Regions from separate parts of the Acidocella sp. C78 genome, predicted to be linked through region 1. Evidence: riboswitches for the same ligand, from Rfam matches in the RefSeq annotation. Region 1 holds a riboswitch; the other holds the start of a gene.
What was found. A riboswitch is a leader RNA that binds a small molecule or an ion and turns the genes downstream of it on or off. The one in region 1 is predicted to bind cobalamin.

Region 1 (5,802 bases):
GCCTGTTCTTGAAGAGCTCGCCGCGAATTCCGACCCGATCGCCTCGATTGCCGATTTTCTCGGCCAGATCCGCGACCTTTCGCGGGACGATCCGCTACATCTCGGCTGCCTGCTGGTGAACACGGCGATGGATGGCGGCCCCCTGTCCCCTGAAGCGAGGACGATCGTCGCGACGCGTCTTGGCGACGTTCAGCGGTTTTTCCAGGAACGGCTTGAACACGCCCAGGAGGCCGGGCATTTGCCGGCCGGCATGAACGCCGCCACACAGGCCGAGCTGCTGTTGGGCACCGTTGTCGCGCTGCGCACTTTCGCGCGGCTCGACCCCGATCCTGGCCGGCTGGACCGCCTTGTCGATGACGCCGTGAGCAGACTCACGAGGCCCGCGCCCACATCCATATGAACACATGCACCACCCGGACACGCCGCCAGTCTCCGCCGGCCTTGCGGCGTTGCTACGCGGAGTGCCGCCTGAGGAGAGCCTGAATGCGTGACCCCCTGAAGCTTTACGATCTCGCCGGCGCGGACGAACGCGTCCGGTTCAGCCCGAATTGCTGGCGCACCCGCTTCGCGCTCGCCCACAAGGGCCTGCCGTGCGAGACCGTGGTCTGGCGGTTCATGGAAAAGGACGCCATCGCATTTTCCGGCCAGGGCAAGGTGCCCGTGCTGGTCGATGGTACCCGGCATGTTCATGACAGCTGGACCATTGCCCTGTACCTTGAGGATGCCTACCCGGATCGTCCGAGCCTGTTCGGCGGCGCCGCCGGCCGCGGCCTCGCCCGCTTCGTGAACCAGTGGACCAGCGAGGCGGTACACCCCGCGATCGCGAAGGTTGTGCTGCCCGACCTCGTGGACATTCTGCACGAGGGCGACCGCGAGTATTTCCGCACGACGCGCGAGGCCGCTTTCGGCACCACGGTGGGCGCGCTGCGGGCGGCGCGCGAGGAGAATCTCGCCGCGCTCCGCGCCACGTTGCGCCCGCTTCGCAGCACGCTGGCCGATCAGAAATTCCTCGCCGGCGACGCTCCGAACTATGCGGACCATGTGGCCTTCAGCGCCTTCCTCTGGGCGCATGCCTCGACCCCGGTAAAGATCCTCGCCGAGGATGACACGCTGCACGCCTGGTGCGGCCGCATGTTCGACGCTTATGACGGGCTGGCACGCAGCCTGCCGGCCGCCGCCTGAACGGGAGACATCCAATGTCCGCGATCGAGGGTATCCGCGCCTGCGTGTTCGACGCCTATGGCACGCTGTTCGATTTCGGCTCCGCCGTCGCCCGCTGTCCGGATGTGCCGGATGACCGGCGCGCCGCGCTGGTGACGCTCTGGCGGGACAAGCAGCTGCAATACACCTGGTTGCGCAGCCTACAGAACCTCTACACCGATTTCGAGACCGTCACCGCCGACGCGCTCGATTTCGCGCTGGAAGCGACCGGCCTCGCCGACCCGAAGCGGCGCGAGTCGCTGCTCGCACTCTATCGTATCGTCTCGGCCTATCCCGAGGTAAAGGCGACGCTGGGCACGCTGAAGGCAAAAGGAATCGCCACGGCGATCCTCTCCAACGGCACTCCCGCGATGCTCGCCGCGGCCATCGCCCATGCCGGGATTGGCGACGAGCTTGACCATGTGCTTTCGGTCGAGGCGGTGGGCGTGTTCAAGACCGATCCGCGCGTCTACCAGATGGTGCCGGCGCGCCTCGGCGTCGAGCGCAAGGAAGTCTGCTTCGTCTCATCCAATGGCTGGGATGCCTACGGCGCCTCGGCCTTCGGCTTCCGTGTCGCCTGGTGCAACCGCGCGAAGCAGCCGGCGGAGCGGCTGCCGGGCACGCCCGACGCCATGATCGGCGATCTGTCCGCCCTGCCCGGCCTGCTCGGCCTCGGCTGAGGCGCCGCTTGCGCCAGCCGGGACGGCGGCGCTAGATTGAGAGCAGGAACCGGTGGCCCGCAAGGGCTGAAACGGGAACGCAGAAGGGCGAAGTTTCGCCCCGTCTGCGGCTGCCCCCGCAACTGTGAGCGGCGAGGCGCGTTCATCCGGGCCATTGCGAGGCGGCACAGACCGCCCGCGAGAAGGCCGAACGCGCCAATGACCCGCGAGCCAGGAGACCGGCCGGTTCCGAGACCATGCGCGCGCATCCGGGCGGGGTGAACCGGGAGCGAAGGGTGAAGTCCCGAAGCCTTCGGTCGCCCTGATGGCAGCGCCCGCCCCGCCGGGCGCCGGACCGGAGACTCCTCATGCGCGACTTCGCGCGACACATATCTTTGATCACCCTGACCTTGTGCGGGGCGCTCGCCACTGCGCACGCCCAGAGCGAGCAGCTTCCCGCCGGCACCGTACCGATCGAAACGGTGACCGCCTCGTATGTGCGGACACCGATCGCCGACACCCCCGCATCGGTCACGGTCATTACCGCGGCCGAATTACGCCGGCGCGGTGTATCCACCATCGCCCAGGCGCTCGCCACCGTCCCCGGGCTGAACGTGGTGCAACTGGGTGGGCCGGGGGCCCAGACCTCGGTCTTCATCGACGGCACGAATTCCGAGGACGTGCTGGTGCTGCGCGATGGCGTGCCGGTCAACGACCCCTCGGTGGCCAACGGCGCGTTCAATTTCGGCAATCCCGGCATTGGCGATATCGCACGGATCGTCGTGGTCCGCGGCCCGATGTCGGGCCTCTACGGTTCGGGCGCGATCGGCGGTGTCATCAACCTGATCAGCAAGCGCGGGCACGGCGCGCCGCATGTCGATTACGACATTGCCGGCGGCTTTCCCGGCCAGGGCGAAGGCAGTGTTACACTTTCCGGCCGGAGCGGGAAGTTTGATTACGCAATCACCGGTTCGCTCATCGAGCAGGCCGGGTTCGACGCGACGGCGCGGCGCCTTGCCGTCTATGCCGGGCATCGCGATCCGTTCCGCTACAAGCTTGGCGCCGTCAATCTCGGCTACACGCCCATCGCCGGCACGCGGATCTCGGTGATCGTCCGCGCCCGGCAGACCGGCAGCCAGTATCCCGATCTCGGCTACCCGATCTTCGATGATCCCTATGAAAACAGCTACGATTCCAACGTTTTTGTTCGCTTCGGGGTGAAATCCCACCTGTTCGACAACCGGCTGACCACCGCGCTCGACATCGCCCATGTCCAGGACGACCGCCGCTACCTCACCTTGTTCGACCCCGCCGACCCCAATCAGTATGCCGGCGACAGCGGCTATCGCGGCGACCGCACAGTGATCCAATGGAACAACGTGGTCCGTCTTCCCGATTTCGGGCCTTTGGCAGGGTCGGACCTCGTGGCCGGCATTGAAAGCATTCACGACACCGCAATCGAGAACCTCAACGAGAATTTTTTCGGATTTCCCTATCTGGCGAGCCTCGACGCCTCGCAATCCACCACCGCCGCGCATCTCGGCGCGCAGACCACCGTGGCGCGCCGCCTTTCGGTGCAGGGCGCCATCCGTGCGGATTCGGTCAGCGGCTACGGCACCGTGGTCACCGAGCGCGGCGGCCTCGTCCTCGCGCTGCCCGCCATCGACACACGGTTGAAAGCCTCGGCGGGCAGCGGCTTTCTCGCCCCCTCACTCTACGACCTGCACGGCATCGACAGTTATGGCTATCACGGTAACCCGAACCTCCACCCCGAACACTCGATCGGCTACCGGTTTGGTTTCGAGACCGTCCTGCCCGCCTTCGGCATGGCCGACGCGGTCACGCTGCGGATGAGCTATTTCCATCAGGACATCTCGAACCTGTTCCAGTACACATCGCTGCCCGACGGCACCAGCACGGAGGAAAACGTCGCCCGCGCCCGCATTCACGGCGTCGAGGCCGGCATCGGCTTCGCGCCGGCGCCCTGGCTCTCCGGCCAGATCGACTACACCCGCACCATCGCCCGTGATGTTGCGACGGGCGCCGCCCTCCTGCGCCGGCCGGAAAACGCCGGATCGCTCACCGTCTCGATCCGTCCCATCCCGGCGCTGTCGATCGAACCCGCCATCCGCTATGTCGGCCGTTTCTCCGATTACCTCTACGCCAATTCCGGCTATCCGGCCGGGATCGGCCTTGCCCGGCCCGGCACGATCGCCAATCTCGCGGTCAACTACCGGGTTAGCCGCGCGCTCACCCTCTTCGCGATCGGCCGCAACCTGACCAACTCGCCCTTCGAGCCGGCAAACGGCGTGCAAATCCCCGGCCAGAACTTCCTCTTCGGCCTGAGAGGCACGATCGGCGGATGATGTCCGCATCCCGGCTCGGCGCGCCGCATACGACATATTCGTGAAAGGCATATGTTGCGATGCACAAAAAACTTGAAACAGGCAGGGCAACCGACATATAGTGCGATGCAGCAAACAACACGTTGTTTGCTTTCTTGGACGTTTCCTCCCTAAACTTGGCGGCCTTGTGGCCGCCATTTTTTTTGCTCGCTCCACGTCCTGTCGTGATGTGGCCCTTCCAAAAAAATCGCTTGCCTTCATCCATCAGCCGTTTACTTTACGCATGGCAGCTATATCACAAAAGCAAGAAGGACGGGACGAATGGTACTTTCAAGGCGCAATGCTCTTCGAGGAGCGGCAGGCTCGGTTCTCCTCGCTTCGGCAAGCCCCATCGCCCGTGCGGCGGACAAGGTCTATCACCTTGGGATTACGCTTCCCCTGACCGGTGCCGATGCCGAGGCCGCGCACCTGATCCTGCACGGCGCGCAACTCGCCATCAAGCTGGCCAACCAGAGCGGCGAACTGGGCGACATCCGGCTTGAGCCGATGATCCTGAACAACGCCACAGCGACCGCCGGCCAGTACGACCCGGCGCAGGCCGCCACCAACGCGCGCAAGCTGGCGGGCACGCGCACCGTTCTCGCCAATGTCGGCCCCGAGATGAGCGGCTCGGGCAAAGCGATGGCGCCGATCCTTTCGATGGCCAGTCTCGCGACCATCACCCCCTCCTCCACCGCGCCGGACATCACCAGCCCGACCTATGCCGGCGAGTTCGATCCGGGCGGCAAGCCGATCTATTTCCGCACCGTGACGACCGATGCCTATCAGGGCCCGAACATGGCGAATTTCTACGCCGAGGTGCTGAAGGCGAAAAGCGTCTACCTCCTCGATGACAGCGGCGCCTATGGCGTCGGCCTCGCCAACGCCTTCGAGGCCCAGGCGCGCAAGAAGGGCATGAAGGTCCTCGGCCGCGATCGGCTCGACCCCAAGGCCGCCGACTATTCCGCCGTGCTCACCAAGATCGCCGCGACCAAGCCAGCCTCGCTCTATTACGGCGGCACGATGCAGGCCGGCGTGAAACTGGTGAAGCAGAGCTACCAGATCATTCCGCACGTGATCAAAGGCGGCGGCGACGGCATTCTGAGCCCCGAGATGATGACGGCCGCCGGTTTTCCCGCCGCCGAGGGCTGGTATGGCACCAACGCCTCGCCGCATGTGGTCGATGACCCCAAACTCGCGAACTGGGTCGCGCTCTATACGAAAACCTACGGCGTCGCGCCGGACGACTACGCCATCACCGCCTACGACGCCGCCCTCGTCGCCATCGCCGGGATCAAGGCGGTGCAGAAGGCCGGCAAGCCGCTCACCGCCGCCACTGTGCGCGACGCGATCGCGAGCGTGCATGTCAACGGCTTGCAGGGGCCGATCAGCTTCGACAAGTATGGCGATATGACCAGCCATATCGTCGCCGTGTTCCAGTTCCACCAGGACAAGTCCGCCCCGCTCGGGGATCTGAACAAGCAGATGCGATACGTCGGCGTGGCACCGCAGCACTGACGCGGCACCCATGACCGGAACGGCGGTTTTTCTTCAGCAGC
Region 2 (5,802 bases), on a different contig from region 1:
CCGGCCAGCTCCGCGCCCTGCTCGCCGAACCCGAATTGCAGCGCCGCATCGCCGCCGATCCGCGCTTCGGCCGCATCCTCCGCCCGCTCTGCCGCACCCTCGGCCTCAAGCTCCCGGCCGCGCTCCGCCTGCCCCAGCGCCCGCGCAAGCGACGCCCCAAACCCGAAACCACACAAGCCCGCGCCGACGAGGCGGACGCGAAACTGCCGCGCCGCTTCCGCCCGCCCGCCTGGCTGCGCCGGCGCGAGCGCCCGCGCGGCCCGCCATGCTGGTAATCCGGTTCCGCCGCCCTTCAGCCGGCGTCCCCGCTCAGCCGAGCAGGGCGACCGCCCGCGCGCATTGCGCCGCCGCCTCGCGGATCGCGGGCACGATGCGGCGCATCACCTCGTCATGCGACACCCGCGCCACGTTGGTGGCGACATTGAGCGCCACCGCCTGCCGCGACCCCTTGCCCGGCACCGCGACCGCGACCGAGCGCAGGCCGAGTTCCAGCTCCTGGTCGTTGAGCGCGAATCCGTCCCGCCGCACCGCCGCCAGCCGGTCGAGCAGCAGCGCCGGGTCGGTGATGGTCGCCTGCGTGAAGCCCGGCAGCGTCCCGCGCCCATACCGCGCGCGCACCTCGTCGTCGCTCAGCGTCGCGAGCAGCGCCTGGCCCATCGAGGTCGCATGCGCCGGCAGCCTCGTGCCGACCCCGAGCGAGAGCGCCATCAGCCGCTGCGGCGCCGCCGACCGCGCGACATAGACGATGTCGGTCCCGTCCAGCACCGCCGCCGAGCTGGATTCGCCCAGCCGCTGGGTCAGCCCGGTCAGATAGGGTTCGATGAGTTCGGGAAAGCGCAGGCTGCCGAGATAGGCATAGCCCAGCTCCAGCACCCGCGGCGTGAGCGTGAACCACCGCTCGGTCTGCACCGCATAGCCGAGGTCGCACAGCGTGAGCAGAAACCGCCGCGCCGCCGAGCGCTGCAACCCGGTGACGCGGGCGGCGTCCGACAGCGTCATTTTCGGCCGCTCCGGCCCGAAGGCGCACAATATCGCCAGCCCGCGCGCGAAACTCTCCACGTGGTCGCGCGGGTTGGTCACGCTCGGGCGCGGCAGGGGCGATGCAACGGTCTCGTCTGGGGCACTGGGCATTCGTGCGTTCTGCGCACATGTCCCCTGCGGATGCAAGATGCCGGGGCGCGCGGGGCGAAAATCGTTAACCTGCCGCACGCGGAGCGCGAGCTTGCGGATTCCCCCCGCGCTTGTCCACAGGCTTATTCAGATTTCTGTGGACAACTCGCGCGAAGCCAGGCTCGTAACAAACTGATTTCGCTCCGTTGCCGCCTCAGCCCTTGACCCTCGCGCCGCTGCCGTCGGTCACGCTCACCTCGATCGGGATTCCGCGCGCGACCGAGGCGCCGACGGTGCAGAACTGCTCGAACTGGTCGAGAATCCGCTGCAAATGCCCGATCGTTCCCGCCTCGGCGGCGAAACCGATGGCGACATGGATCGCCTGCACCCGCAACCGCCGGGTCTCGTCGCGGTCCACCGTCGCCCGCGCGGTGGTGGTGATCGTCCCCGGCGTCTCGCGGAACTTGGTCATCGCGAAATGAAAGCTGGACGACATGCACGAGCCCACCGCCGCGAGCAGCAGCTGCACCGGCTCCGGCCCCGCCCCGCCGCCGAGCGGCGGCGGCTCGTCGGAGACCAGCGTCGGCAAGGCGCCGGCGAATGTGGTCTCGAACCGGAAATTCTCGATCTGCCGCAGGACGATCTCGTGCGTGTCGGCCATGGTCCATGTCTCCTTCTGTCCCCCCAATCTGCACCCGGCGCGCCGCCGCCGCCAGAGCGCCATCCGGCCACGCCCGACAGCCCGCCCTTGCCGCGCGCGGCCCAAGCCGGCATATCAGTCCGGTCACCGGTCCCGCGCGAGCGGGTGAAAAGGGAACATCGTGCGCTTCGGCCGGGCTTCATTGTCCCGGAAGCAAGTCGATGGCTGCCCCCGCAACTGTCAGCGGCGAGCCGGTGGTCCGTCCGCCCCGCAAGGGCGAGCCACTGAACCCGAACCGGTTTGGGAAGGCAGGGCCACCAGCGTCGAGCCGCGAGCCAGGAGACCTGCCGGTGTCGCACCAACCATGCTGCCGGGCGGGGTGCACCGGAAGCCGGAGCCGACCCATGACTGCACGTATCAGCGGCAGCGCCTGCCGCGCGCGTCCCCTCTCTCGCCAGGGAGAGAGCGCATGAGCATCGCCACCAATCTCGGGTTTCCCCGCATCGGCCGCCGGCGCGAGCTGAAAGCGGCGCTTGAGGCGCATTGGGCGGGCGAGCTGTCCGAAACCGCCCTGCGCGATGCCGCGAGGGCGCTGCGCGCCGAGTCCCAGGCGCTGCAACAGGGGCTGGGCATCGGCCACATCCCCTCCAACGACGCCCCGCTCTACGACCATGTGCTCGATACCGCCTGCATGTTCGGCGCCATCCCGCCGGGCTATGGCTGGCGCGGGGGGGAGGTGTCGCTCGCGACCTATTTCGCCCTCGCCCGCGGCGCCGGCGGGCACGATGCGCCGTCCGGCCTGCCCGCGCTCGAAATGACCAAGTGGTTCGACACGAATTATCACTACCTCGTGCCCCGTCTGTCCGCCGGGCAGCGCTTCACCCTTACCGCCAACCGCCCGCTGGAGCAGTTCCGCGAGGCGCTGGCCGGCCACCGCCGCACCCGGCCGGTGCTGCTCGGCCCGGTCTCGTTCCTGCTGCTCGCCAAGACCGATGACGGCTCCGACCCGCTCGACCTGCTCGCCCGCCTGCTGCCCTGCTACGCGCAGGTGCTGGCGGAACTGGCCGCCGAGGGCTGCGCCTGGGTGCAGATGGACGAGCCGGTTCTGGCACTCGACCTCTCGGGGCGGGCCCGTGCGGCGCTGACCCTTGCCTATGAAACCCTCGCCCGCGGCGCCACGCCGCGCCTGCTGCTCGCGAGCTATTTCGCGCCGATGGCCGACAACCTGCCCACGGCGCTCGCTTTGCCGGTCGCCGGCCTGCATCTCGACCTCGTGCGCGGCCGCGCCGATCTCGCGCCCACCCTCGCTGCGATCGGCCCGGCGCGCCATCTCTCGCTCGGCCTGATCGACGGGCGGAATGTCTGGCGGGCGGATCTGCGCGCCGCCCTCGCCACCGCGCGCGAGGCGGTGCGCGCGCTCGGCGGCACCGAGCGGCTGATGATCGCGCCGAGTTGCAGCCTGCTGCATGTGCCGGTCGATCTCGCGCAGGAAGACCGGCTCGACCCGGCGATCCGCCCGTGGCTCGCCTTCGCCACCCAGAAACTCGCCGAGATCGCCACCATCGCCCGCGGCCTCGACGAGGGCGAGAGCGCGATCGCCGAGGCGCTGGAGATCGCCGATGCGGCCCGCCGCAGCCGCGCCGAAAGCGCCCGCGTCCACCGGCCGGACGTCGCCGCCCGGCTGCTCACCGCGACAGCGGCGATGGAATCCCGCGCGCTGCCGCACGCCTCGCGGCGGGCCTTGCAGCGCCAGCGCCTCGACCTGCCCGCCTTCCCGACCACGACGATCGGCTCGCTGCCACAAACCGCCGGCGTGCGCCGGACCCGGGCGGCGCACGCCCGCGGCGAGATCAGCGCCGCCGCATACGATGAAGCGATCGCGACCTGGACCGAGGATGCGATCCGCGTGCAGGAACGGATCGGGCTCGACGTGCTGGTGCATGGCGAATTCGAGCGCAACGACATGGTCAAGTATTTCGGCGAGCAGCTCGACGGCTTCGCCTTCACCCGGCATGGCTGGGTGCAGTCCTATGGTAGCCGCTGCGTCGCCCCGCCGATCATCTGGGGCGATGTCGCGCGGCCCCGGCCGATGACGGTGCGCTGGGCGCGCCACGCCCAGTCGCTCACCGCCCGCCCGGTGAAGGGGATGCTGACCGGGCCGGTGACGATGCTGCAATGGTCGTTCGTCCGCGACGACCTGCCGCGCGAGGCCGTCTGCCGCCAGATCGCGCTGGCCCTGCGCGACGAGGTGGCCGATCTCGATGCCGCCGGCCTGCCCATCATCCAGGTGGACGAGCCGGCCCTGCGCGAGGGCCTGCCGCTGCGCGACGCCGATCGCGGCGCCTATCTGCGCTGGGCGGTGTCCTGCTTCCGCCTCGCCACCGCCGCGGTCCGCGACGACACGGCGATCCACACCCACATGTGCTACGCCGAGTTCCACGACATCATGCCGGCCATCGCCGCCATGGACGCGGACGCGATCTCGATCGAGACCGCGCGCAGCCGGATGGACCTGCTGGAGGCCTTCGCCCGCGACGGCGCCCACGCCTATCCGGCCGAAATCGGCCCCGGCGTGTGGGACATCCACAGCCCGCGCGTTCCGCCCGAGGCGGAAATCCTCGCCCTGCTCCGCCTCGCCCGGGAAAAGCTGGCGGACGAGCAGCTCTGGGTGAACCCGGATTGCGGGCTCAAGACCCGCAACTGGCGCGAGGTGGTGCCGGCGCTGGAAAACCTGGTCGGCGCCGCGCGCCGGCTGCGGGCCGAGGCCGCGGCGGCGTGACGCCCGGCCGCCCTGCCGGCACGGCCACGCCGGCAGGGCGGGCTTGCATCCACTTGCAATGGCGGGCTTGCATCCCGCGCGCCGCGACTCCAGAAAAGTGCGAAGGCACCGCGCCGCGCGGCGCCGGCACGCGAGGAGAACGACGATGACCAAGCCGCGCAAGACGCCCGAGGAGCTGCGCAGCCATCGCTGGTTCGGGGCGTCCGACCTGCGCAGCTTCGGCCATCGCTCGCGGATCAAGCAGCTCGGCCACGCGCCCGAGGATTACGCCGGCAAGCCGGTCATCGCCATCGTCAACACCTGGAGCGGCCTCGCCCACTGCCACGGCCATTTCCCCCAGCGCGTCGAGGCGATCCGCCGCGGCGTGCTGCAGGCGGGCGGCTTTCCGGTCGAGATTCCGGTGATGGCGCTGCCGGAGAATTTCGTGAAGCCGACGACGATGCTCTATCGCAACCTGCTCGCGATGGAGGTCGAGGAAAGCCTGCGCTCGCTGCCGGTGGACGGCGCGGTGCTGATGGGCGGCTGCGACAAGACCACGCCGGCCACCATCATGGGCGCGATCAGCGCCGGGCTGCCGGCGATCTTCATGCCCGCCGGGCCGATGCTGCGCGGCGACTGGGGCGGGCGCATCCTCGGCTCGGGCTCGGATGTCTGGAAGTACTGGGACGAGAAGCGCGCCGGCAACATTTCCGACGCGCAATGGGAAGACATGGAATCCGGCATCGCCCGCTCGGACGGCGTGTGCATGACGATGGGCACGGCGATGACGATGACCTCGCTCGCCGAGGTGCTCGGCCTCACCTTGCCGGGGGCGACCTCGATCCCGGCGCCGGATTCGCGCCATGCCCGCATGGCGGCGGCGACCGGGCGGCGGATCGTCGAGATGGTCTGGGAAAACATCACCCCCGCCGACCTGCTCAGCAAGGCGAGTTTCGAGAACGCGATCGTCGCCAGCGCCGCCCTCGCGGGTTCGACCAACGCGATCATCCACCTGATCGCGATGGCCCGCCGCGCCGGGATCGACCTCGATCTCGACCGGTTCGACGCGCTCTCCGCCGGCGTGCCGGTGCTCGCCAATATCCGCCCCTCCGGCCAATACCTGATGGAGGATTTCTACTATGCCGGCGGCCTGCCCGCCTTTCTCACCCGCATCGCCGACCGGCTCGATCTCGCGACCCGCACGGTGAGCGGGGCGACACTCGGAGAGGCCATCGCCGGCGCCAGCGTGTGGAACGACGACGTGATCCGTCCGCTGGACAATCCGGTCTCCCGC

Region 2: it holds a riboswitch for cobalamin, as region 1 does, so the genes downstream of both, metE (5-methyltetrahydropteroyltriglutamate--homocysteine S-methyltransferase) here and ACIDOCELLA78_RS000000101065 (TonB-dependent siderophore receptor) in region 1, are expected to answer to the same signal.

Annotation. Positions count from the first base shown of each region.
Region 1 covers NZ_CAJQZK010000004.1:98,355-104,156, reverse strand. Annotated here, with positions in the region: gene ACIDOCELLA78_RS000000101080 (TetR/AcrR family transcriptional regulator) at 1-400, shown strand, start outside; gene ACIDOCELLA78_RS000000101075 (glutathione S-transferase family protein) at 484-1,182, shown strand; gene ACIDOCELLA78_RS000000101070 (haloacid dehalogenase type II) at 1,197-1,880, shown strand; cobalamin riboswitch at 1,914-2,122, shown strand; gene ACIDOCELLA78_RS000000101065 (TonB-dependent siderophore receptor) at 2,228-4,225, shown strand; gene ACIDOCELLA78_RS000000101060 (branched-chain amino acid ABC transporter substrate-binding protein) at 4,526-5,761, shown strand; gene ACIDOCELLA78_RS000000101055 (branched-chain amino acid ABC transporter permease) at 5,772-5,802, shown strand, end outside.
Region 2 covers NZ_CAJQZK010000097.1:8,969-14,770, reverse strand. Annotated here, with positions in the region: gene ACIDOCELLA78_RS95625 (hypothetical protein) at 1-275, shown strand, start outside; gene ACIDOCELLA78_RS95620 (IclR family transcriptional regulator C-terminal domain-containing protein) at 310-1,131, opposite strand; gene ACIDOCELLA78_RS95615 (OsmC family protein) at 1,325-1,771, opposite strand; cobalamin riboswitch at 1,882-2,117, shown strand; gene metE (5-methyltetrahydropteroyltriglutamate--homocysteine S-methyltransferase) at 2,220-4,529, shown strand; gene araD (L-arabinonate dehydratase) at 4,675-5,802, shown strand, end outside.